DNA from 3 places in the Variovorax sp. V213 genome. Region 2 is predicted to be linked to each of the others. Evidence: predicted binding sites of a transcription regulator. Region 2 holds the regulator's gene; each other region holds the start of a gene.

Region 1 (7,944 bases), 2.2 Mb from region 2:
GTGGAATCCTGCGTGCCGAAGCGGCACCACTCGCTGCCCACGCAGGTCTTCACGTGCGCAGGCTCTTGGCGTAGGCAAAGCCCGAGGGCATGCCGATGTCCTTCCAGACCCCCTCCAGGTCCTCCTTCTTCACCCCCAGGAGGTCGATGCGCTGGCCGCCCGTGACCTTGACGGTGGGAATCTTGTACTTGTCGGCCGCATCCGCGATGCGGCGCAGCTCGTCCGGCGTGGTGTGGCCGCCCCACATCCGGGGAATGACCGAATAGGTGCCGTCCTTCTGGATGTTGGCGTGGCTGCGCTCGTTGACGAAGCGGCTCTGCGGATCGTCCCTGGCCTCCTTGGGCCAGGTCGAGATCAGGTAGTAGTTCACGGCCGGGCGGCAGGTCGCGCAGCCGTTGGGCGTGCGCCAGCCCAGGCCCCGGTAGACCGCGTCGTGGCTGAGCCAGTGTTCCTTGCGGATGGCATCGCGCACGTCCTGGTGGCTCGCGTCGGTGCAGCCGCACACGGCCTTCTTCTTGGGCGTGGCCGAGTAGTCGCCGCCGGCGGTGAACATCAGGATCTGCTCGACCAGGCCGGTGCACGAGCCGCAGCTGGCGCTGGCCTTGGTGTGCTTCTTGACCTCGTCCAGCGTGAACAGGCCCTTTTCCTTGATGGCCTTGCAGATGGTGCCCTTGGTCACGCCGTTGCAGCCGCACACCTCGGCCTCGTCGGGCATGCTGGCGGCCTTGCTGTGGCCCTCGTGGCCGGTGTCGCCGATGTTGGATTCGCCGAACATCAGCTTGTCGCGGATGTCGTGCACGCTGCGCCCGTCGCGCAGCAGCTTGAAGTACCAGCTGCCGTCCACCGTGTCGCCGTACAGGCAGGCGCCCACCAGCTTGTCGTCCTTGATCACCAGCTTCTTGTAGACCCCGCCGAAGGGGTCGCTCATGACGATCTCCTCGGTGCCTTCGCCGCCCATGAACTCGCCGGCGGAGAACAGGTCGATGCCGGTGACCTTGAGCTTGGTGGAGGTGAGCGACCCCAGGTAGCGCCCGATGCCGAACTGGGCCAGGTGGTTGGCCGCGACCTTGGCCTGCTCGAACAGGGGCGCCACCAGGCCGTAGGCGATGCCGCGGTGGGCGGCGCATTCGCCCACCGAGTAGATGCGCGCATCGGTGACGGTCTGCATGGTGTCGGTGACGACGATGCCGCGGTTGCAGTGCAGGCGCATCTGCTCGGCCAGCGCGGTGTTGGGGCGGATGCCCACGGCCATGACGACCAGGTCGGCGGCCACTTCGGTGCCGTCCTTGAAGCGGATGGCCTTGACGCGGCCGGCCTTGCCGTCGTCGGCATCGCCCACCAGCTCCTGGGTCTGGGCGCCGATGCGGAACGTGAGGCCGCGCTCTTCCAGGGACTTTTGCAACAGCTTGCCGGCCACGTCGTCCAGCTGGCGCTCCATGAGCCAGGGCATGACGTGCACCACGGTGACGCTCATGCCGCGCAGCATCAGGCCATTGGCCGCCTCCAGGCCCAGGAGGCCGCCGCCGATGACGACCGCGTGCTTGTGGGTCTTGGCGGTCTCGATCATGTAGTCGGTGTCGGCGATGTCGCGGTAGGCGATGACGCCTTGGAGGTCCTTGCCGGGCACCGGGAGCATGAAGGGGTTGGAGCCGGTGCACATCAAGAGGCGGTCGTAGGCGGCCTCGGTGCCATCCTCGGCACGCACGATGCGCTTGACGCGGTCGACCTCGACCACCTTCTTGCCCGCGTGCAGGGTGATGTGGTTGTCGGCGTACCACTCCCAGCTGTTGAGCACGATCTCCTCCACGGTCTGCTCGCCGGCGAGCACGGGCGACAGCAGGATGCGGTTGTAGTTGGGGTGCGGCTCGGCACCGAAGACGGTGATGTCGTACAGCTCCGGGGCGAGCTTCAGGAGCTCCTCCAGGGTGCGCACGCCGGCCATGCCGTTGCCGACCATCACGAGTTTGAGTTTCTTCATGGGGTGGGGCCTTTCAACGAATCAAGCAAAGGAAGCACGGGGCGAGCGTGGAAAGCACGCGGAGAATGGCGCCATGAGCTTTGAAGTGGACATCGGCTACAGCAGCCAGCGCGGACCGCGCGAAGTGAACGAAGACTTTGCTGGCGCCGTCAACGCGCCACCCGGCGAGGAGTCGCGCGGACTCATCGCGGCCATTGCCGATGGCGTGTCCACCGGCGGCCGCGGGCTGGAGGCGTCGCAGACCACGGTGATGGGGCTTTTGGCCGACTACTTCGCCACGCCCGACACCTGGGAGCCGACCGCCGCGCTCGACCGCCTGGTCGCCGCGCAGAACGCCTGGCTCGCCGATCACAACCGGCGTCGCCAGGGGGGGGGTACGGCGCTCACCACCTTGACGGCGCTGGTGCTGCATGGCCAGAGCTACACGCTGGCGCACGTGGGCGACACGCGCGCATGGCGCGTGCGCACCGACGGCGAGCCGGCCATGCTGCTGACCCAGGACCACGCCTTCGAGCATCCCGACATGCGCAGCCGGCTGACGCGCGCCATCGGCCTGGACGACCAGGTGCGCGTCGACTACGTCGAAGGCGACGTGCGCGTGGGAGACTGCTTCGTGCTCACGTCCGACGGCGTGCACGGCGTGCTCAAGCCGCAGCGCCTGGCCGAGCTGGCCCTGCAGGGCGGTGCCGAGGACGCGAGCGAAGCGCTGGTGCAAGCGGCGCTCGATGCCGGCACGCGCGACAACGCGACCGCATTGGTCATTCGCGTCGTGGGCCTGGACGCGCGGCAGCTGGACGACGAGCTCGGCGACGGCCGACGCCTGGCGCCGCCGCCGTTCTTGAAAGTGGGCGATGCGCTCGACGGCTATGTCGTCACCGGCCTGGTGGCCGACACCGGCGTGCACCTGCTGTACCAGGCGCGCAATGCGGCCACGCGCGAGCTGGTGGCGCTCAAGACGCTGCACCCCTCGCGCGCCAGCGATCCGCAGGAGCGCGCCATGCTCGCGCACGAAGCCTGGCTGGGCCAGCGCGTGGGCAGCGGCGGATTCGTGCGCGTGCATGAGCGGTCCGAGAACGCCAGTGCGCTCTACATCGTGTTCGACTGGCACGGCGGGCGCACGCTGGAGCAGATGCGCAAATCCGGCGCCCGCGGCACGGTGGCCGAAGTGGTCACGGCGGCCATCGAGGTGACCAAGGCGCTGGGCCGGCTGCACCGCCATGGCGTGGTGCATCGAGACATCAAGCCCGCCAACCTGCACCTGGGCGATGACGGACGATGGCGCATCCTCGACCTTGGCGTGGCGCTGTCCGGACGCGAAGGCTCGGCCCAGCGGGAGCTGCATGCCGGCACGCCCAGCTACATCAATCCCGAGCAATGGGAGGGCGCCCATGCCGACCCCGGCAGCGACCTGTTCGCACTCGGCGCCACGCTGTACCAGTGGCTCGGCGGGCACTTGCCCTACGGCGAGATCGAGCCCTACCAGGTGGCGCGCTACCGGCGCGATCCGGTTGCGCTCTCGCGCCTGCGGCCCGACGTGCCCGTGTGGCTCGACCACCTGGTGCGCAAGGCCGTCGCGCGCGATCCGAGGGAGCGCTTCGAAACCGCCGAAGAAATGCTGCTCGCCCTGGAGCGGGGCGCTTCCCGCCCCGTCAGCGCACCCGCCGCCACGCCGCTGATCCGCCGCGATCCGGCTGCGCTCTACAAGATCGCGCTGGCCGTGTCGCTGCTGTTCAACGCACTGCTCGTGGTGTGGCTTCTCTTCCTGCCACGCTGACGGCGAGCGGAGGAAGGTCATGGGCGTGCCGCTTTCCGTGGGGGGACGTACTTCTTCGTTTCCGCCGGCTGGGGCGAGGTGCGCGCACGGCCGCCTTTTTCGGCCCAGGTGCGGGTCCAGCGGATCTGCATGACGCGCATCACGCCCAGCATCACCAGCGAGAGCGCGCCGAAGAACACGAAGCCCCAGACATAGCTGCCCAGGTACTGCTTCGACAGGCCCATGGCGTTGGGCACCAGGCCGCCGCCCAGCGCGCCGATCTCGCCGATCATCGAACCGGCCACCGCGGTGCTCGTGGGCCAGCGCAGCGGCACCAGCTGGAACAGCGCGCCGTTGCCCGCGCCCAGCGCGGCAAAACACACGATCAGGAGCAGCGTGGTGAGCGCCAGGGAGGACGACGAGATGCCCACCAGCACCAGGCCGAGAGCCACCACCAGCAGCACCAACGTGAGGGTGTTGACGCCGCCCCAGCGGTCGGAGATCCAGCCGCCCACGATGCGCACTGCGGCGCCCATGAAGGCGGCCAGCATCGTGAGCTGCCCGGCCTGCACCTTGCTCACGCCGAACTGGTCGTAGTAGTAGGACGGCAGGAAGGTGGTGAGGCCGATGAAGCCGCCGAAGGTCACGCCGTAGATGAGGCTGAACACCCAGCCGTCTTTTTCGAACAGGCAGGCGATGTGCTCGCGGAAACTCGCGTGGCTGTCGACGTCGGGCGGCTCCTTGGCAAACACGATCATCACGATCATCGGCACCAGGATGGCCGCGGCGGCCACGCCGTACACCGCCTGCCAGCCGAGCCACTGGGCGAGCGGCGGCGCCACCAGCACCGACACCGCGGTGCCCACGTTGCCGGCGCCCACCAGGCCCATGGCCAGGCCCTTGTGCTGCGGCGGGAACCAGCCCGAGCCCAGCGACAGCGCCACGCCGAAGCTTGCGCCCGCGATGCCCAGCAGCACGCCCATGGCCAGCAGGTCGTTGAAGCTCTTCACGAAGAAGAAGCCGAAAAGCATGGCCACCGCGATCAGGCCCATCTCGACCAGCGTGGCGTTCTTGCGGCCGATGTACTGCGACAGGATGCCGAGCGGAAAGCGCATCAGCGCGCCCGCGATGATGGGCACCGACAGCATCAGGCCCTTCTGCGCGGGCGAGAGGTCGAAGGTCTCGCCGATGAAGGGCGCCATGGCACCGTTCAGCACCCAGATGCAGCAGGAGAACGAGAAGTACAGAAAGGCCGAGAACAGCGTCGGGCCGTGGCCTGATTGCAAGAAGGTCCTGAAACTGGACATGGCGTTCAATCGTGCGAAATGCCGCGGCGCAGCTCTTCGGGAGCCGTGTCGACGGACGGGGTTGGGGCGGAGTGCCGGCAGCGGACGCTGTCGGCGTAGGGGTGCGTTCCGGCATGGGCAATGCCGGGACGGATGCAGGAGCCTGCAGCTTCACCAAAGCGGTGCTTCGTTACACCGCACCCCGATTGATGCAAGAGGCGTGCCTGCGTGAGCGGGCAGGCGTGGCCTATGCTTCCGGTGCCCTCAACCGCTTTGCCATGATGTCCCTTCTCGTCGTCCTGCCCAATGAATTCGCCGACCCCGCGCCGTTGCCGCAGCCATTGCAGCAGGCGCTGGCGGATACCGGCGCCGCCGCCAGCGAGCGGGCCACCTGCCACACGCTGGTGCAGCGGGTGGGGGTGCTTGCACCGCAACAGGTGCTGGCCTGCCTGCCGGCGCCGGCAGCGGCGCATCAGCTGCAGGCGCTGTTCGATGCGCTGAAGGAATGGAACGGCGCCCCGCCGTGCGCATTGAGCCTGGTGAGCGCGCCGCTCGACGGCGCGCAGCACGAAGCGCTGGTTGCGCTGGGCGTGCATGCGTGGCTGCCGCTCGATGCGATCGACGGCGCTTCGCTGGCCGGGCTGACCGCCCGGGCGCAGGCCCGCTGGCAGCGCGAAGCCGTGTTGCGGGCGGAACTCGACGGCCTGCGCACCCGCATGGACGAGCGCAAGTGGGTCGATCGCGCCAAGGGCCTGCTGATGTCCGCACGGGGCATCGGCGAGGACGAAGCCTTCGGCCTGCTGCGCGGTGCCGCCATGCATGCCAACCTGAGGCTGGGCGAGGTGTCGCGCTCGGTGATCGAGGCCGCGCAATGGGCCGATGCCATCAACCGCGCCGGACAGCTGCGCATGCTCTCGCAGCGGCTGGTGCGCGTGGCGGCGCAGCTGCTCGCCGGCATCGACGTGCAGCGCGCGCGGGTCCTGCGCACGCAATCGACCGAGCGGGTGCAGCAGAACCTGGATCATCTGGCCACTCTGGATCTGGGCGCGTCCGGCGTGCAGGCGCTGGGCGAGGTGCGGACGGCCTGGGATGGATTGGCCGCCTTGCTGGCCGCGCGGCCGGTGCCCGAGGGGCTGGCCGAGATCGATGCGCGTGGCGAGGCCTTGCTGTCGGCCGCCGAGGCCATGACGGACGCGCTGGAAGCCTCCGGCGCGCGGCGCGCGCTGCGCATCGTGAACATCTGCGGCCGCCAGCGCATGCGCGCGCAGCGCCTGGCGAAAGACGCCTTGCTCGCTTCGACCATTGCGGCAGAGGCTTCGCGCGGCCGGCTGCTGCCGACCATGAACGAGTTCGAGGCCGCGCTGGGCGAACTGGAGCGCGCGCCCCTCAGCTCACCCGAGATCCGCGCTGCGCTGGTTGCCGCGCGCGACGAATGGCTGCACCTGGTGGGCGGCGTGCAGGCGCTCGACAGTCCCGAGGGCCGGGCGACACTGGTGCGTTCCAGCGAAGCGCTGGTGGACACCTTCGAGCGCCTCACAGCCTGGTACGAGCACAGCCTGCAAGTCATCATGTCCTGACTCCGGTTGTGCGGCGCCTGTTGTATCAGGCTGCAACCTTCTCCACGTGCGCCTGGCGCGTATAAAGGAAGTCGATCACCGCCTTGCGGGCGTGCACGTAGACGGGGTCTTCGGCCAGTTCGACACGATTGCGCGGACGGGCGATGTCGACCGTCAGCACTTCGCCGATGGTGGCGGCAGGGCCGTTGGTGAGCATCACGATGCGGTCGCTCAAGAGCACCGCCTCGTCCACGTCGTGCGTGACCATGACGACGGTGCTCTGGGTCTTTTGCACGATGGCGAGCAACTCGTCCTGCAGCTTGGCGCGCGTGAGCGCATCGAGGGCGCCGAAGGGCTCGTCCATCAGCAGCACCTTGGGTTCCATCGACAGCGCGCGTGCAATGCCGACGCGCTGCTTCATGCCGCCCGATATTTCGCCAGGGCGCTTTTGCGCGGCCGGCGTGAGGCCGACCATCGCGAGCGCCGCATCGGTGCGCGCGCGCAGCTGCGCCTTGTTTTCGGTGGCGGCAAACACGCGTTCGACCGCGAGGTACACGTTCTCGAAACAGGTGAGCCAGGGCAGCAGCGAGTGGTTCTGGAAGACCACCGCGCGCTCCGGGCCCGGACCCTTGATTTCCCGGTTCGCGCACAGCAGCACGCCTTCTGTCGGCGTGGTCAGGCCGGCAATGAGGTTCAGCAGCGTCGACTTGCCGCAGCCCGAATGGCCGATGAGCGTGACGAACTCGCCCTTGGCCACGTTCAGGTTGATGCCCTGCAGCGCCAGGAAGCGCCCCTTGGGCGTCTTGAAGGCCTGTTCGACGCCGTGGATCTCGATGTACTTCGAATCGTCGTTCATGACTTCACCTCTTCGAACGTGAATGCCGTTGCAAGCTTGATGAGCGCGAACTCCAGCACCAGGCCGACGATGCCGATGACGAAGATCGCGATGATGATGTTGGCGACGTTGAGGTTGTTCCACTCGTCCCACACCCAGAAGCCGATGCCGACGCCGCCGGTGAGCATTTCGGCCGCGACGATCACCAGCCATGCGGTGCCCACAGCCAGGCGCACGCCGGTCAGCATGTAGGGCAGCACGGCGGGGAAGAGGATCTTGGTGAAGATCTTCCATTCGCTGAGGTTGAGCACCTTGGCCACGTTCATGTAGTCGCTCGGCACGCGCTGCACGCCGACGGCGGTATTGATCACCATCGGCCAGATCGAGCAGATGAAGATGGTCCAGATGGCCGCCGGGTTGGCACCCTTGAACACCAGCAGGCCAATGGGCAGCCACGCCAGCGGCGACACCGGACGCAGCAGGCTGATCAGCGGATTGAACATGCGCGATAGGAATTCGAAGCGCCCGATGGCAAA
Region 2 (7,944 bases):
CGCACTGCAACGATTTCGAGCCGCAGCTCGAAGCCTGGCTCAAGACCGTGCCGAAGGAAGTGGCCTTCCGCCGCGTGCCCGTGCCTTTCGTGGGCAACGACGTCGAAGCCAAGCAGCGCCTGTACTACGCGCTCGAAACGCTGGGCAAGGTCGACGAATTCCAGCCGAAGGTGTTCGACGCGATCCACAAGCAGCGCCAGAACGTGAACGGCGACGCCAACATCATTGCCTGGGCCACCGCCAACGGCCTGGACGGCGCCAAGTTCAAGGAGGTCTTCACCTCGTTCGGCGTGGCCAGCAAGGCCAAGCGCGCCTCGCAGATGACCGACGCCTACAAGGTGGCCGGCGTTCCGGCCCTGGCCATTGCCGGCCGCTGGTATGTGGACGGCGAAACGGCCGGCAACATGACCAAGGCGCTCCAGGTCACCAACTTCCTGATCGGCGAAGCCAAGAAGGGCTGACCCCCTTTTCCGGGGGGTATCACCTGCGGCCGGCGGAGCCGGTTTCGCGGTGTTTCCGGATGGATGTCAAGCCCGCTTTGGCGGGCTTTTTCATCCGTGCGTGCAGGGCTGGCGCCATCTGCCGCATACAATGCAGAGCAAGTTTCGTGCCTCTATGACATTGCACTCCTACTCCAACACCACCCCTCTTGTTCGCCGCCTCGGCCGCCTGACTCGCCTGAGCGTTGGCGCGCTGTTGCTGGCCGGTCTCGCCTCGGGCGCCCTGGCCGAGACGGCCGACCGCACCAAGCCGATGAACATCGAGTCCGACGCGATGCGTTATGACGACCTCAAGCAGACGAGCGTGTTCACCGGGAACGTGCTGGTCACGAAGGGCACGATCATCATCCGCGGCGCGCGCATCGACGTGCGGCAGGACGCCGAGGGCTACCAGTACGGGGTGGTCACGGCGGCTCCCGGCAAGCGGGCCTATTACAAGCAGAAGCGCAATGCGCCCGACGAGTGGATCGAGGGCGAGTCCGAGGTCATCGAATACGACAGCCGCGCCGACAACGTCAAGTTCATCCGCAATGCCGTCATGCGCCGCCTGCTGGGCGCCACGCCGAACGACGAAAGCAGCGGCGCGCTCATTGTCTATGACCAGAGCAACGACACCTACACGGTCAACGGTTCCACCGTGCCGCCGAACACCGGGGTGAATGCGCCCGCGGGCGGGGGGCGGGTGAAGACCATCCTGACGCCCAAGAGCGCCACGGCGCCCGCGCCAGGCGCCTCGGCTCCGGCCGGCGGACGGGCCGCGCCAGCGGCGCCCCAGCCGGCACCCGGTGCCGGCCTGCGCTCGACCACCACGCTCGGCGGCGGCGAAGGGGAAGGGCGCAAGTGATCGAAGCTGCTGGAATCCAGAATACCAACGGCACGCCGGGCAGCCGCCTGGTGGTGCGGGGCCTGCAGAAAAGCTACGGCAGCCGCAAGGTCGTCAAGGATGTCTCGCTAGACGTTCAAAAGGGCGAAGTCGTCGGGCTTCTGGGCCCCAACGGCGCCGGCAAGACCACCTCGTTCTACATGATCGTGGGCCTGGTGCGGGCCGATGCTGGCGAGATCACCATCGACGGCGAACCCATTGCGCACATGCCGATCCACCGGCGCGCCCGCATGGGCCTGAGCTACCTGCCGCAGGAAGCCTCCATCTTCCGCAAGCTCACGGTCGAGGAAAACGTGCGCGCCGTGCTCGAGCTCCAGCGCGAGCCCGATGGCAATGGCAAGCCCGCCCCCCTGTCCAAGCAACGCACCGAAGAGCGGCTCTCAGGGCTGCTGGCCGACCTGCGGGTGGATCATCTGCGCGATTCTCCGGCGCTCGCGCTCTCGGGCGGCGAACGGCGCCGGGTCGAAATTGCCCGCGCGCTGGCCACGCAGCCGCGCTTCATCCTGCTGGACGAGCCCTTTGCCGGCATCGACCCGATCGCGGTGATCGAGATCCAGCGGATCATCAGCTTCCTGAAAGAACGCGGCATCGGCGTGCTCATCACCGACCACAACGTGCGTGAAACGCTGGGCATCTGCGATCACGCGTTCATCATCAGCGACGGGCATGTGCTGGCACAAGGCACGCCCTCGGAGATCGTCGACAACGCCGAAGTACGCAGGGTGTACCTCGGCGAGCACTTCCGGATGTAAGGGAGGAGTCGGTCTCCATGAAGCAAGGGCTGTCCCTTCGCGTCTCGCAGCATCTGGCGCTCACGCCCCAGCTGCAGCAGTCGATCCGGCTGCTGCAGCTCTCCACGCTCGAACTGAGCCAGGAGGTCGAGCAGATGCTGGACGAGAACCCGTTCCTCGAACGCACCGCGGAAGAAGCGGCGCGCGAGGAATTCGGCCTCGATGCCATCGATACCCCGGTGCCGCGCGATGAGTCGTCGGGCGAGGCCGGCGAGAGCGACTTCGCCTCGGCCCCGACGAGCAGCGCGGCCACCACATCCAGCGAAACCACCGCGGCGGCCGACACCGACATTCCCGCCGCCGACGCCACCGAGCGCGAGCCCGACTGGGAGGGCGACGGCACCGTCGACATGGCGCCGGACGACAGCGAGTGGGGCAGCGACGCCCCCGCGCGCCAGAACAATCTTGGCGACGACGAGCGCGCCGACGCCACCGAACTCGCGCGCAGCCAGGAGTCGCTGCAGTCCTTCCTGCACCGGCAGGCGCTCAGCCTCCGGCTCAACGAGAACGACAGCGCCGCGCTGCGCTTCCTGATCGAATCGCTCAACGACGACGGCTACCTCGAAGATTCGCTGCCGGCGCTGGCCTCGGGCCTCGCGGGCGACGACAACGACCAGTTCGACGAACTGGTGCATCACTTCCAGGTGGCGCTCGGCCTGCTGCAGAGCCTGGAGCCGGCCGGTGTCGGCGCGCGCGACCTGGGCGAATGCCTCGGCATCCAGCTGCGCGCGCTCGCGAGCGAAGACGAAACCGAAGAGCATGCCCTGGTCCGCAAGACCGCCATTGCCATCTGCAAGCAGCCGATGGAGCTGCTCGCGCGGCGCGACTTCAAGCGCCTGGCCACGCTCACCCGCACCAACGAAGACCTGGTGCGCTCGGCGCTGCAGATCATCGCGCGCCTGGAGCCCAAGCCGGGCCGCCGTTTTGTCGACGTCGAGCGCAACATCGTGATCCCCGACGTGATCGTCACCAAGATCGGCCGCGGCACCAACGTCAAGTTCCGCGTCATGCTCAACCCCGAGGTGATGCCGCGGCTGCGCGTGCACGACATCTACGCCGGCGCGCTCAAGTCGCACAAGGGCGAGGGCAGCCAGGCGCTGTCGCAGCGGCTGCAGGAGGCGCGCTGGTTCATCAAGAACATCCAGCAGCGCTTCGACACCATCCTGCGCGTCAGCAACGCCATCGTCGAGCGGCAGAAAAGCTACTTCGTGCACGGCGAGCTCGCGATGCGGCCGCTGGTGCTGCGCGAGATCGCCGACGAGCTCGGCCTGCACGAATCGACCATCTCGCGCGTGACCACCGCCAAGTACATGGCCACGCCCTTCGGCACGGTCGAGCTCAAGTACTTCTTCGGCTCAGCGCTCGGCACCGAGACCGGCGGCAATGCATCGAGCACCGCGGTGCGCGCGCTGATCAAGCAGTTCGTGAGTTCCGAGAGCATCAAGAAACCGCTGTCCGACAGCCAGATTTCCGAGATGCTCAAGGAGCAGGGCATCGAATGCGCGCGCCGCACCGTGGCCAAGTACCGCGAGGCGCTGCGCATCGCGCCCGCCAACCTGCGCAAGGCGTTGTAGAAAGCCGTCGATGGCCGGTCGCCGCCTGCTGTCGCGCTGTGGGCATTGGGTCTTCGCCATGGCGGCGGCGCTGCTGCTTGCCGGCTGCGCCACCCTGCCCGACGAAGCGCCGCGCCCACCCACCAGGGCCATGGCCGTGTCGGCCGACACCGCGCTCGGCAAGATCGCCCTGGCCGCGCAGCCCGACCCCGACCTCAGCGGTTTTCGCCTGATGCCGGGCGGCGACTTCGCCTTCGACACGCGCATCCAGCTCGCGCGGCGCGCCCAGCGCACGCTCGACGTGCAGTACTACCAGATCGAGAACGACGAGACCGGCCGCTACCTGCTGCGCACCCTGCGCGACGCCGCCGGGCGCGGCGTTCGCGTGCGGCTGCTGATGGACGACCTCTACACCTCGGGCGAGGACGAACTGCTGCTCGGCCTTGCCGCCACGCCGAACGTCGAGTTGCGCCTCTTCAACCCGTTTCCGGCCGGGCGCGGCAGCCTGCTCAAGCGCTTCGCGGCCTCGCTCTTCGACTTCAGCCGCGTCAACCGGCGCATGCACAACAAGCTCTTCATTGCCGACGGCGCCATGGCGGTGGCGGGCGGCCGCAACATCGGCAACCAGTACTTCAGGCGCACGGCGGGCGAGAATTTTCTCGATCTCGACACCTTCGTGACCGGTGCGCTGGTGCCGCGCCTCGGCACCCTGTTCGACCAGTACTGGAACAGCGCCTACGTGCGGCCCATCCAGTCGGTGGTGGCCACCGGTGTGCCGCGCGAAGAGTTGCAAAAGCGCTTCGAAGCCGCCACCGGCCCCGACACCACGCCGCCGCCGCCTCGGCCCGCCCCCAACGACCTGCTGGGCTACAGCCCGATGGCCGAGGACCTTGCCACTGGCAAGCTCGGCCTGATCTGGGCCCTTGCCGAGGCCTACGCCGATTCGCCCGACCGCGTGATCGGCAAGACGGCGTCGTACGGCGGCGTGCCGCTGCTCGACGTCGACAGCGTGCGCTACAACGTGGTCGAGCAGATGCGCCGCGCGCGCTCCGAAGTGACCATCGTCTCGCCCTACCTGATTCCGGGCGAGGCCGGCCTGGAGGTGATGCGCGAGATCCGCCGTCGCAACGTGAAGATCAGCGTGATCACCAATTCGCTCGCCGCCACCGACGAGCCCCTGGTCCACACCGCCTACCGCCGCTACCGGCCGGACATGCTGAAGCTGGGCGCCGACCTGTACGAGCTCAGCACCACGCGCACCCGCCGCAGCGTGCGGCTCGGCCTCTTCGGCACCTCGGTCGGCCGGCTGCATGCCAAGTCGGCCGTCATCGACCGGCAGGTACTTTTCGTCGGCTCGATGAATTTCGATCCGCGCTCCGAAACGCACAACACCGAGATCGGCCTTTTCATCCGCAGCCCCGAGATGGCGCAGCAGGCGCTCAAGCTCATCGACGTGCTCAAGCAGCAGGGCGCCTACCGCTTGCGCTTTGCCGAGGGCGGCAACCCATCGCGCATCGAGTGGATCAGCGAGGAGGCCGGCAAGACCACCGTGCTGAACGAGGAGCCCGACTCCGATTTCTGGGGCCGCGCCATGCTCGAGCTGCTGGCGCCGCTCACGCCCGAGAGCCTGCTTTAGCTCAGCTTGCGCGCACGCCCGACAGCAGCTTGAGGCCCAGCAGCACCATCACGCCGCCGGCCGCGCGGTCGATCCAGGCCTTGTAGCGCAGGTAGGCCGACCGCAGCGCCGCCGCAATCGCAAACACGCCACCATCGCGCCCGCGATGCCCAGCAGTGCAACCGTGATGTCGGTCATGATTTCTTGGTTATTGCTGCACGTTGACGGCTTCGACCTGCACCAGCAGCTTCACCTTGTTCTCGAAGCCGAAGTTCAAGCCCCAGGTGATGCCCCAGTCGCTGCGCTGCACCGTGGTCTCGAAGTCGCCGCCGCAGACCTGGCGGTTGATGAGCGGGTTCAGGTAGCAGTTGAAGCGCACGGCCTTGAGTGTGACCGGTTTGGTCTGGCCCATCAGCGTGAGCGTGCCCGGCACGTCGACCACCTTGTCGCCGTTGAATTCGATGCGGTCCGCCACGAAGCGGCCGGTCGGAAACTCGGCCACGTTGAAGAAATCCTTGCTTTGCACGTGGCGGTTGAGCAGGTCGACGCCGGTGTTGATGGAGCTGATGTCCATCGTGATGTCGACCCTGCCGCTGCTGCCGGTGCCGTCGATCTGCACCGAACCGTCCTTGGTGCTGAAGCGGCCGCGGTTGGTGGTGGTGCCGTAGTGCCCCATCTCGTACATCACGAAGGTGTGGGTCGGGTCGATCACGTAGCTGGCGTTCTTCACCGGGCCGCCCGCGGGCCTGGCGGCGACGGGCGGTGCCGTGTACTCCTGCGCCGGGGCGGGAGTGGCAATGGTCGCTGCAGACAGCGCGGCAGCGAGGAAGAGCTTCTTCATGGCAATGGGCGTGCTTGGCGTGAAAACGAAATCGAAAAAAAGAAAGAAAAGCGGCGGCTCAAAGCGGACCGAGGCCAGCGAGCGTGAACTTGAAGCGAACCTGCACGTCGTTGCCGATCACCGAGGTGTCGGTCCATTCGCCGTCGCCCACCTTGTAGTCGAGCCGCTGGATCGTAAAGCTTCCGGTGGCCACCGCGTAGCCGCCCGATGGCGCAATGGTCACCGGCACCGTGACCTGCCGCGAAATGTTCTTGATGGTGAGCTTGCCCGCCATCTCGAACCGGCCTTCGCCCAGCGCCTTGATGGCGCTCGACTGGAAGCTGGCCTGCGGAAAATGTCCGGTGTCGAACCACGGGGCCTTGGGCAGTTCGGCGTCGCTCATCGGCACGCCGAGCGATGCGCTCGCCGTGTCGATCTGCAGCGCGACGGTGCCGCCTTCGGGCTTCCGCGGGTCGAATGCCACCTGCGCGTCGAACTTCTTGAACGTGCCTTCCACCGGCACGCCCATCTGCTTGCTGACGAAGGCGATCTGGCTCTTGTCGGCCACGAGCCGGGTCGCCGTTGCGGGCTCGGCGCCCGCGGGCGACAGGGCGGCGAACGCGGCGGCCGCGAGAAAGAGACGGAAGACTCGGTTCATCTGGCGGATTCCTAGCGTGGCGCGGGCCACATGCGTTTCAGGATGCCGTCGCGGTCGATCCAGTGGTGCTTGAGCACCGCCGCCACGTGCAGCAGCGCCACCGCGGCCAGCGTGAACGCGCTGCCCTTGTGCAGCGGCTTCAGCACGGCCTCGGCCAGTTCCTTGTCGACCGGCATGAAGTCCGGCAGCGGCAGCACGCCGAACCACACGACCGGAAACCCGAGCGCCGAACTGTAGGCCCAGCCGAACAGCGGCACCGCGAGGAACAGCAGGTACATCAGCGCATGGCTCGCCCGGTAGCCGGTGCGCTGCCAGCGCGGCATGGCCGCCGCCGCATGCGACGGCAATGGCGGCGGCGGATGGCGCAGCCGCCACAGCAGCCGCAGGGCCGACAGCAGCAGGATCGTCACCCCGGCCCATTTGTGCCAGTTGTAGAGCTTGATGCGGGCCGGCGAGAGCGGCAGGCCGGTCATGTAGAGGCCGACACCGAGCGAGCCGACGATCATGGCCGCGAGCAGCCAGTGCAGCGCCATGGCCACCGGGCCATAGCGCAGGTCGGCGGGCGTTTCGGCAATGGCGGTGGCGGAAGATGGAGGTGTGTCGGCAGGCATCGGAAGCAGGACCAGCGGCCTGTGCGCGGAGCATATATCGGAAGCGGCGAAGGCACCGCACGAGCCGTGCCAGGCGCACGGCCGGCGGGGTCAGCGCCGCGATGAGGCCTGCTGCGCCTGCAGCAGCACGGCATGCAGCTCGGCCGGCTGCACCGGCTTGCGCAGCGCATGCCAGCCGCGCTCCGCGGCCAACCGATGGGTGGCTTCGCCGATGTCGGCCGAGATCAGCGCAATGGTGAGCGACGGCTTCTGCCGCTGCAGCCGTTCTGCCAGCGCGATGCCGTCGAGCCCGCCCGGCAGCCGGATGTCGCACAGCGCCGCGTCGAGCGCGCGCAGGTCGGCCAGCGCCAGCGCCTCGGCCGCGCTGCCGTAGACGCGCGGCGCAAGCTGCCATTGCCTCAGCAGCGCACTGAGGCTGTCGGCCACCACGGCGTTGTCTTCCACCACCAGGACGGCGAGGCCCGGCTGCAATGCGCGCGCCGCCGCGTCGGACGGCGGCGGCGCCAGCGGCGA
Region 3 (7,944 bases), 950 kb from region 2:
GCTCTTTGCCACCGCCGCCTCGCTGGTGATGCCGCCGGCCATCGTTGCGCGCATGGCGTCGACCATCGATTCGATCTCCAACGGCCGCTTCGGCCTCAATCTCGTCACCGGCTGGCAGCGGCCCGAGTATTCGCAGATGGGCATGTGGCCAGGGGACCAGTTCTTCGGCACGCGCTACCAGTACCTCTCCGAATACATCCAGGTGCTGCGCGACCTTTGGGGCACCGGCCGGTCGGATTTCAAGGGCGCGCATTTCCAGATGGACGACTGCCGCCTGAGCCCGCAACCGAAGGCCGACATGAAGGTGATCTGCGCGGGCCAGAGCGATGCCGGCATGGACTTCTCCGCCAGGTACGCCGACTACAACTTCTGCTTCGGCAAGGGCGTGAACACGCCCAAGGCCTTCGCGCCCGCGGCCGAAAAGCTCATCGAGGCCACCCGCAAGACCGGCCGCCACGTCACCACCTACGTGCTGGTGATGGTGATCGCCGACGAAACCGACGATGCCGCGCGCGCCAAGTGGGAGCACTACAAGGCCGGGGCCGACCACGAGGCCATTGCCTGGCTGGGGCAGCAGGGCGCGGCCGACACCAAGTCGGGCGCCGACACCAACGTGCGCCAGATGGCCGACCCGACCTCGGCCGTGAACATCAACATGGGCACGCTGGTCGGCTCCTACGCCACCGTGGCGGGCCTGCTCGACGAAATGGCCGAGGTGCCGGGCACCGAAGGCGTGCTGCTCACTTTCGACGATTTCCTGCAGGGCGTGCAGGCCTTCGGCGAGCGCATACAGCCGCTGATGAAAAGCCGCGCGCATGTGCGCAGCCCCGTGCCCTCGCAGGCCGAACCCGAGCGCCTTGCGGCCTGAGAGGAGACGCGCATGGCCACGCCCGCACGCAACACCACGCTCACCTCGACCACGCCCGTCGGTGCCCCGCGCCTGCCCGGCGCACCCGCGCCGCTGGTGCTGCCCGCGCGGCCCGAACCGCTGGCGCTGCATGCCACCGATTCGGCGCTCGTCGTCGTCGACATGCAGAACGCCTATGCATCGATCGGCGGCTACGTCGACTCGGCGGGCTTCGACATTTCAGGCGCGCAGGGCACCATCGCCAACATCGCGCGCACCATTGCGGCGGCGCGCGCGGCCGGCATGCTGGTCGTGTTTCTGCAGAACGGATGGGACGCCGCCTACGTCGAAGCGGGCGGCCCGGGCTCGCCCAACTGGCACAAGTCGAACGCGCTCAAGACCATGCGCGCCAGGCCCGAGCTGCAGGGCAAGTTCCTCGCCAAGGGCGGCTGGGACTACGAGCTCATTGCCCAGATGAAGCCGCAGCCCGGCGACATCGTGGTGCCCAAGACGCGCTACAGCGGCTTCTTCAACAGCACGCTCGACAGCACCCTGCGCTCGCGGGGCATCCGCCACCTGGTGTTCACTGGCATCGCGACCAACGTGTGCGTCGAATCGACCCTGCGCGATGCGTTCCACCTCGAATATTTCGCCGTGATGCTCGAAGACGCGACGCACGAACTCGGCGGTGCGGCCATACAGAAAGCGTCGGTCTACAACGTCGAGACCTTCTTCGGCTGGGTCTCCACGGTGGACCAGTTCTGCGGCACCTTCGCGCCGGCAGCCGTTGCCCAGTCTGCCCCGGCCGAAGCGGCCATTGCCTGATTTTTTCAAAGGAGCCCACCGCCATGCCCAAGCAAGCCATCATCCCGGCCGGAACCACCACGCCGATCGCCCCGTTCGTGCCCGGCACCATGGCCGACGGCATCGTCTACGTGTCGGGCACGCTGCCCTTCGACAAGGACAACAACGTGGTCCACGTGGGCGATGCTTCCGCGCAGACGCGCCACGTGCTCGAGACGATCCAGCGCGTGATCGCGACCGCCGGCGGCACCATGGACGACGTGACCTTCAACATGATCATGATCAAGGACTGGGCCGACTACGCGAAGGTCAACACGGTGTACGCCGAGTTCTTTCCGGGCACCAAGCCCGCGCGCTACTGCATCCAGTGCGGCCTGGTCAAGCCCGATGCGCTGGTCGAGATCGCCTCGATCGCCCACGTGGGCAACAAGGCCTGAACATGCCGCCGCTGCACTACGAAGTGCATGGGCCGGCCGAGGGCGAGGCGGTGCTGCTGTCGTCGGGGCTCGGCGGTTCGGCCACCTTCTGGCAACCGCAGCTTGGCGCGCTCGTCGAAGCGGGCCATCGCGTGATTGCGTACGACCAGCGCGGAACGGGCCGCAGCCCCGCGGCGCTGGACGCGGGCTACGCCATTGCCGACATGGCGCGCGACGTGGTGCGGATCCTCGACGCCACATCGACGCCGCGCTGCCACCTGGTGGGCCATGCGCTGGGCGGGCTCGTCGGCCTGCAGCTGGCGCTCGACGAGCCCTCGCGCGTGGCCAGCCTGGTGCTCGTCAATGCGTGGTCGAAGCCCAATCCGCATTCGGCGCGCTGCTTCGACGCGCGGCTCGCGCTGCTCGATGCCTGCGGCCCACGCGCGTATGTCGAAGCGCAGCCGATCTTCCTGTACCCCGCGGCCTGGTGCGCGGAACACGCGCAGCGCGTGGCCGACGAGGTCGACCATGCCTTTGCGCACTTTCCGGGCGAAGCCAACATGCGTGCGCGCATTGCCGCATTGCGCGCCTTCGATATCGACGCGCGCCTCGGCGACATCACCATGCCCACGCTGGTGGCCGCCGCCATGGACGACGGCCTGGTGCCGTGGACCTGTTCGCAGCGCCTGGCCGACGGCCTGCACGACGTCACGCTCCACTTCATGCCGCATGGCGGCCATGCGCACAGCGTGACCGAGGCCGAGGCCTTCAACCGCAGCCTGCTCGACTTTCTTTCCCGGGTCAGCGCACCCGGCGTTCTCGCATGACCATCACCTCCACCCTCGACAACGCCGCACTGGCGCTTCTTTTTACCGAAGCGCGCAGCCACAACGGCTGGACCACCGAACCCGTCACCGACGCGCAGATCCGGCAGATCTACGCGCTCGCCTGCATGGGGCCGACCTCGGCCAACTGCTCGCCCGCGCGCTTCGTGTTCGTTCGCACGCCCGCAGGCAAGCAGCGCCTGGCGCCCGCGCTTTCCAAGGGCAACCTCGACAAGACCATGGCGGCGCCGGTCACGGTGATTGCGGCGTGGGACCGCAAGTTCTACGACAAGCTGCCCACGCTGTTTCCGCATGCCGACGCGCGCAGCTGGTTCACCGGCAGCCCCGAGGCCGCGCACGAAACCGCCTTTCGCAACGCCAGCCTGCAGGCAGGCTACCTGCTGCTCGCCGCACGCGCCGTGGGGCTCGACGCCGGGCCGATGTCGGGCTTCGACAAGGCCAAGGTCGATGCCGCGTTTTTCGAGGGCACCGACTGGACCACCAACTTCCTGATCAACCTCGGGCACGGCGATACGGCCAAGGTGTTCGGCCGCCTGCCGCGGCTGGCCTTCGACGACGCCTGCCTTCTCGCCTGAAGCCCACGGGAGTTCCTCCTCATGCTGCTGAACGCAATGGCTTCCAACGTCACCCCGGGCGGCGCACCGCACGCGCTGCCGAAGGCCGATTACCGCAACGCCATGGCACGGCTGGGTGCGGCCGTCAACATCATCACCACCGATGGCCCGGCCGGCCGTGCAGGGTTCACGGCCTCGGCCGTGTGCAGCGTGACCGACGAGCCGCCGATGCTGCTGGTGTGCCTGAACCGCTCGGCCTCGGTGTACCCCGCGTTCACCGCCAACGGCGTGCTCTGCGTGAACGTGCTCGCGGCAGGGCACCAGGCGCTCTCGGGCCTGTTCGGCGGCAAGACGCCGATGGACGAGCGCTTTGCCGCCGGCCGCTGGAGCCGCAAGGCCACCGGCTCGCCGGTGCTCGACGACGCCGCGGCCTCGTTCGACTGCCGCGTGGTGCGCGCCACCAGCGCGGGCACGCACGACGTGCTGTTCTGCGAAGCGCTGGCGATCGCCATCGGCGGTGCGGCGCAGAGCCTCATCTATTTCGACCGGCGCTATCACGAGATCGCCACGCCGCCGCACTGACCTGGTCTTTTCCCCTCTCCCGGAGGGAGAGGGAGCAAGTCCTACCGCGGCATGATCCCCTGCAGCACGATGCGCTGCACGTTCTCCACCGTCTGCTCGAAGAAGGCCGCGTCTTCCAGCGTATGGCCTGTCAGCGCCTGCACCTGCACGCCGAAATCCGCATAGTGCTGCGTGATGGCCCAGAGCGCGAAGACCAGGTGGTGCGGATCGACCGGCGCGAGTTTGCCGGCCTCGATCCATGAACGGATGACCTCCGACTTGCGCTCCACCAGCGTGCGCAGTTCGCGGTCGAGTTCGTCGCGCAAGAGCGGCGCGCCCTGGATCATTTCGAGGCAGAACAGGCGCGACGCATCCGGCCGGTCGCGCGAGATCACGAGCTTGCGGCGGATGTAGCCGCCGATGGCTTCGCCCGGGTCTTGCTCGGCGCTGAATCCGCGCAGCGGCTCCAGCCACAGTTCGAGCAGGTCGCGCAGCACGTTGACGTACAGCTCCTCCTTGTTCGCGAAGTAGTAGAGCAGATTGCTCTTGGACACATCGGCGCGCGCCGCCACCTGGTCGATCGACGTGCCGTGCAGACCGAAGCGCGAGAACAGGCCCAGCGCGGCACCGAGGATGGCGCTGCGCTTGTCCTCGATCTGGCGCAGCCTGCGGCTCACCGCGGACGCGCTGCGCACGACGGGTTTCGCGCGCTTGCGCGCCGGGCTTTTTGTGCTGCTGGCTGCGGCCAGCGCCTTGGTCTTCGGCATCTTCCCTCGCTTCATCGATTACGGACTCTTTCAACGCGCACCACTGTAAGGCCGCGGTGCATCGCGTTGCGCCAAGCCGGCCTTTGAAGCCTCTGCGCGCGCACCATGCTGACGCGGCAGATGCGTTTTGTCCATTTGGTCCAACTGGCACAGACGTTGCATGGCGAAAGGCATGCCAAGCACGAGGACCGACACATGACAACACTGCTGTCCGTACCCATCATCGATCTCGCGCCCTACTTTGCGGGCACGCCCGAAGGCAAGGCCGAGGTCGCGACAAAGGTCGACGAGGCTTGCCGCAGCATCGGCTTCCTCGTCATCACGAACCACGGCATTCCAGCCGAGCTGATCGCGCGCGTGTCGCAGCTCTCGCGCCAGTTCTTCGACATGCCGCTGGCCGAGAAGCGCAAGGTCGATCGTCCGCGCCAGGACGCGGTGCGCGGCTACAGCGCCGTCGGCGAAGAAGGGCTTTCCTACAGCCTGGAAGAGGCCGCCCCCGGCGACCTGAAGGAATCGTTTTCGATCGGCCCTTCGAACGTGCCGGACGACGACTACCACCGCGGCCCCGCCGCCGGCCCGCACTTCGAGCCCAACAGCTGGCCGCCCATCGGCGGATTCCGCGAAGCGTACGAGAACTACTTCGAGGCCATGAGCGATCTCTCGCGCTCGCTGATGCGCATCTTCGCGCTTGGGCTTTCGCTGCCCGAGCTGTTCTTCGACGACAAGATCGACAGGCACATCAGCATGTTCCGCGTGCTGAGCTATCCCCCGCAGCGCGAAGCGCCGCTGCCGGGCCAGCTGCGCGCCGGTGCGCACAGCGACTACGGCAGCCTCACCATCGTGCTGCCCGACGACAAGGGCCTGCAGGTGTTCAACAAGGCGGGCCAATGGGTCGACGTGCCGCAGGTGGAAGGCGGCCTGGTCGTCAACATTGCCGACCTGATGATGCAGTGGACCAACGACCAGTGGGTGTCCACGCTGCACCGCGTGGTCAACCCGCCCTTCGAGGTGGCGAGCACCAACAGGCGCCAGTCGCTGGTGTTCTTTCACCAGCCCAACTACGACGCGATGGTCGCGTGCCTGCCGAGCTGCCTTGCGCCGGGCGAGCAGCCGAAGTACGCGCCCATTTCGTCGGGCGACCACCTCACGTCGAAGTTCGTCAAGCAGACCACATTCGGCGGCACCAAGGCCGTGGCCTGAGCATGGCGCATCTCTCCTACGTCAACGTCTTTGCGAAAGACGTGGTCGCGCTCAGCGGCTTCTACCAGCGCGTGTTCGGCTTCGCCGAGATCGAGGCGATCCGCTCGCCGATATTCCGCGGGCTGGACACCGGCAAGTCGAGCCTGGGCTTCAACGCGCTCGACGCCTACGAGCTGCTGCACCTGGCCGAGTTCTCCGACACACGCGGCGTGAAGTTCCTGCTGAACATCGACGTCGACAGCAAGGACGAAGTCGACCGCATGGTGCCGGTCGCGCTCGAGGCCGGCGCCACGCTGGTGAAGCCGCCCTACGTCACCTACTACAACTGGTACCAGTCGGTGCTGCTCGATCCCGAGGGCAATGTGTTCCGCATCAACTTCATGATGTGACGGCACGCGGCACGCCCCGCTCCCTTCATCACTCTTCTTCCTTGACTTGCTCCCCACGAAAGGTCGTTCCATGTTGCGCACTTCCCCCCACGGCTTCACCTTCGGCCTTGCCCTGGCGCTCGCAGCCGGCGGCGCGACGTTCGCGCTGCCCGCCATGGCGGCCGACGGCTTCACGCTGAAGGACAAGCCGAAGATCGCGATGCTCTATTTCGGCCCGAAGAACGACGGCGGGTGGACGCAGGCCTTCGACGAGGCACGGGCCAAGGTCGAGAAGGAAATCGGCCAGAAGATCCAGTTCGTCGAGAACGTGCCCGAAGACGCCTCGGCCATCAAGCCCGCGGCCGAGAAGTTCATCCAGCGCGGCGCCAACATCGTGATCGGCACGGCCTTCGGCTACTCCGACAGCTTCAAGGACCTGGCCGCCAAGTACCCTGGCGTGGCTTTTCTCAACGGCTCGGGCACCACCAACGGAAGCAACCTCGAATCGTTCTATGGCCGCACCTACGAGAGCCAGTACCTCTGCGGCATGGCCGCGGGCGCGGCGTCGAAGACCGGCAAGCTCGGCTTCGTCGCGGCCAACCCCTTCGGCGTGGTGAACTGGACCGTCAACGCCTTCGCGCTGGGCGCGCAGAAGATGAACCCCAACGCCACGGTCAACGTGATCTATACCGGCGCGTGGAACGACCCGGTCAAGGAACGCGCCGCCGCCGCTGCGCTGATCGACCAGGGCGCTGACGTGATCGGCCAGCACGTGGACAGCCCCACGCCGCAGATCGTGGCGCAGGAGCGTGGCGTGTACGGCACCGGCCACCACCGCGACCTGCGTCAGTTCGCGCCCAAGGCCACGCTGTGCTCGTCGGTGTGGGTGTGGGACCGCTTCCTGACACCCGAGCTCAAGAAGATCATGGCCGGCAACTGGAAGCCCGCGCCCTATGGCGCCTTCATCGAGATGAAGGACGGCGGCACCGACATCGCGGGCTTCGGCCCCGCGGTGCCCAAGGACAAGGCCGCGCAGATCACCGCCGAGCGCGACGCCATCATGAAGGGCAAGCAGGTGTACGCGGGCCCGCTCGCCGACCGCGACGGCAAGGAGCGCGTGGCCAAGGGCGCGGTGCTGTCGGACGCCGACCTCTGGAAGATGGACTGGTTCGTCAAGGGCGTGGTCACTCAGAAGTAAGAAGCAGGCAGGCAGCCAGTGTCCAACGCGCTCGAGCTCACCGGCATCCGCAAGTCCTTCGACGGCTTTGCGGCGCTGACCGACGCGCACTTTGCTGCGCGCTGGGGCGAAGTGCACGCACTGCTGGGCGAGAACGGCGCGGGCAAGTCTTCGCTGATGAACATCGCGGCCGGGCTCTACGCGCCAGAGGCCGGCCAGCTGCTGGTCGACGACAACCTGGTGCGCTTTGCCGGACCGGCCGATGCGGCCAGGCACCGCATCGGCATGGTCCACCAGCATTTCAAGCTGGTGCGGCCTTTCACGGTGGCACAGAACATCTTGCTCACCGCACCGCCGCCGGCCGAGTTCCAGAGCCACGGGGAACGCCTGCGCGAGATCTCGCGC

What was found. The regulator sigma-54, encoded in region 2, starts transcription at its own class of promoters, with help from an activator protein. The targets are predictions, from matches to a motif close to TGGCANGNAANCTGCTTT.
Region 1: a site for sigma-54 is predicted at 5,226-5,243, ahead of ACAM55_RS07540 (nitrate/nitrite transporter). Genes of this name have one in related genera too.
Region 3: a site for sigma-54 is predicted at 4,940-4,957, ahead of ACAM55_RS01795 (isopenicillin N synthase family dioxygenase). Genes of this name have one in related genera too.

Annotation. Positions count from the first base shown of each region.
Region 1 covers NZ_AP028664.1:1,557,109-1,565,052, forward strand. The annotation lists partial or broken gene nirB (nitrite reductase large subunit NirB) at 1-1,978, opposite strand, end outside; gene ACAM55_RS07535 (protein kinase) at 2,052-3,752, shown strand; gene ACAM55_RS07540 (nitrate/nitrite transporter) at 3,770-5,038, opposite strand; gene ACAM55_RS07545 (ANTAR domain-containing protein) at 5,296-6,594, shown strand; gene ACAM55_RS07550 (ABC transporter ATP-binding protein) at 6,620-7,429, opposite strand; gene ntrB (nitrate ABC transporter permease) at 7,426-7,944, opposite strand, start outside.
Region 2 covers NZ_AP028664.1:4,691,155-4,699,098, reverse strand. The annotation lists gene ACAM55_RS22220 (thiol:disulfide interchange protein DsbA/DsbL) at 1-461, shown strand, start outside; gene lptA (lipopolysaccharide transport periplasmic protein LptA) at 616-1,344, shown strand; gene lptB (LPS export ABC transporter ATP-binding protein) at 1,341-2,135, shown strand; gene rpoN (RNA polymerase factor sigma-54) at 2,153-3,748, shown strand; gene ACAM55_RS22200 (phospholipase D family protein) at 3,759-5,363, shown strand; gene ACAM55_RS22195 (hypothetical protein) at 5,365-5,490, opposite strand; gene ACAM55_RS22190 (YceI family protein) at 5,551-6,183, opposite strand; gene ACAM55_RS22185 (YceI family protein) at 6,242-6,820, opposite strand; gene ACAM55_RS22180 (cytochrome b) at 6,832-7,431, opposite strand; gene ACAM55_RS22175 (hybrid sensor histidine kinase/response regulator) at 7,522-7,944, opposite strand, start outside.
Region 3 covers NZ_AP028664.1:348,587-356,530, reverse strand. The annotation lists gene rutA (pyrimidine utilization protein A) at 1-868, shown strand, start outside; gene rutB (pyrimidine utilization protein B) at 881-1,672, shown strand; gene rutC (pyrimidine utilization protein C) at 1,696-2,088, shown strand; gene rutD (pyrimidine utilization protein D) at 2,091-2,894, shown strand; gene ACAM55_RS01810 (malonic semialdehyde reductase) at 2,891-3,487, shown strand; gene rutF (NADH-dependent FMN reductase RutF) at 3,524-4,048, shown strand; gene rutR (HTH-type transcriptional regulator RutR) at 4,090-4,794, opposite strand; gene ACAM55_RS01795 (isopenicillin N synthase family dioxygenase) at 4,990-5,994, shown strand; gene ACAM55_RS01790 (VOC family protein) at 5,997-6,383, shown strand; gene ACAM55_RS01785 (BMP family ABC transporter substrate-binding protein) at 6,454-7,560, shown strand; gene ACAM55_RS01780 (ABC transporter ATP-binding protein) at 7,579-7,944, shown strand, end outside.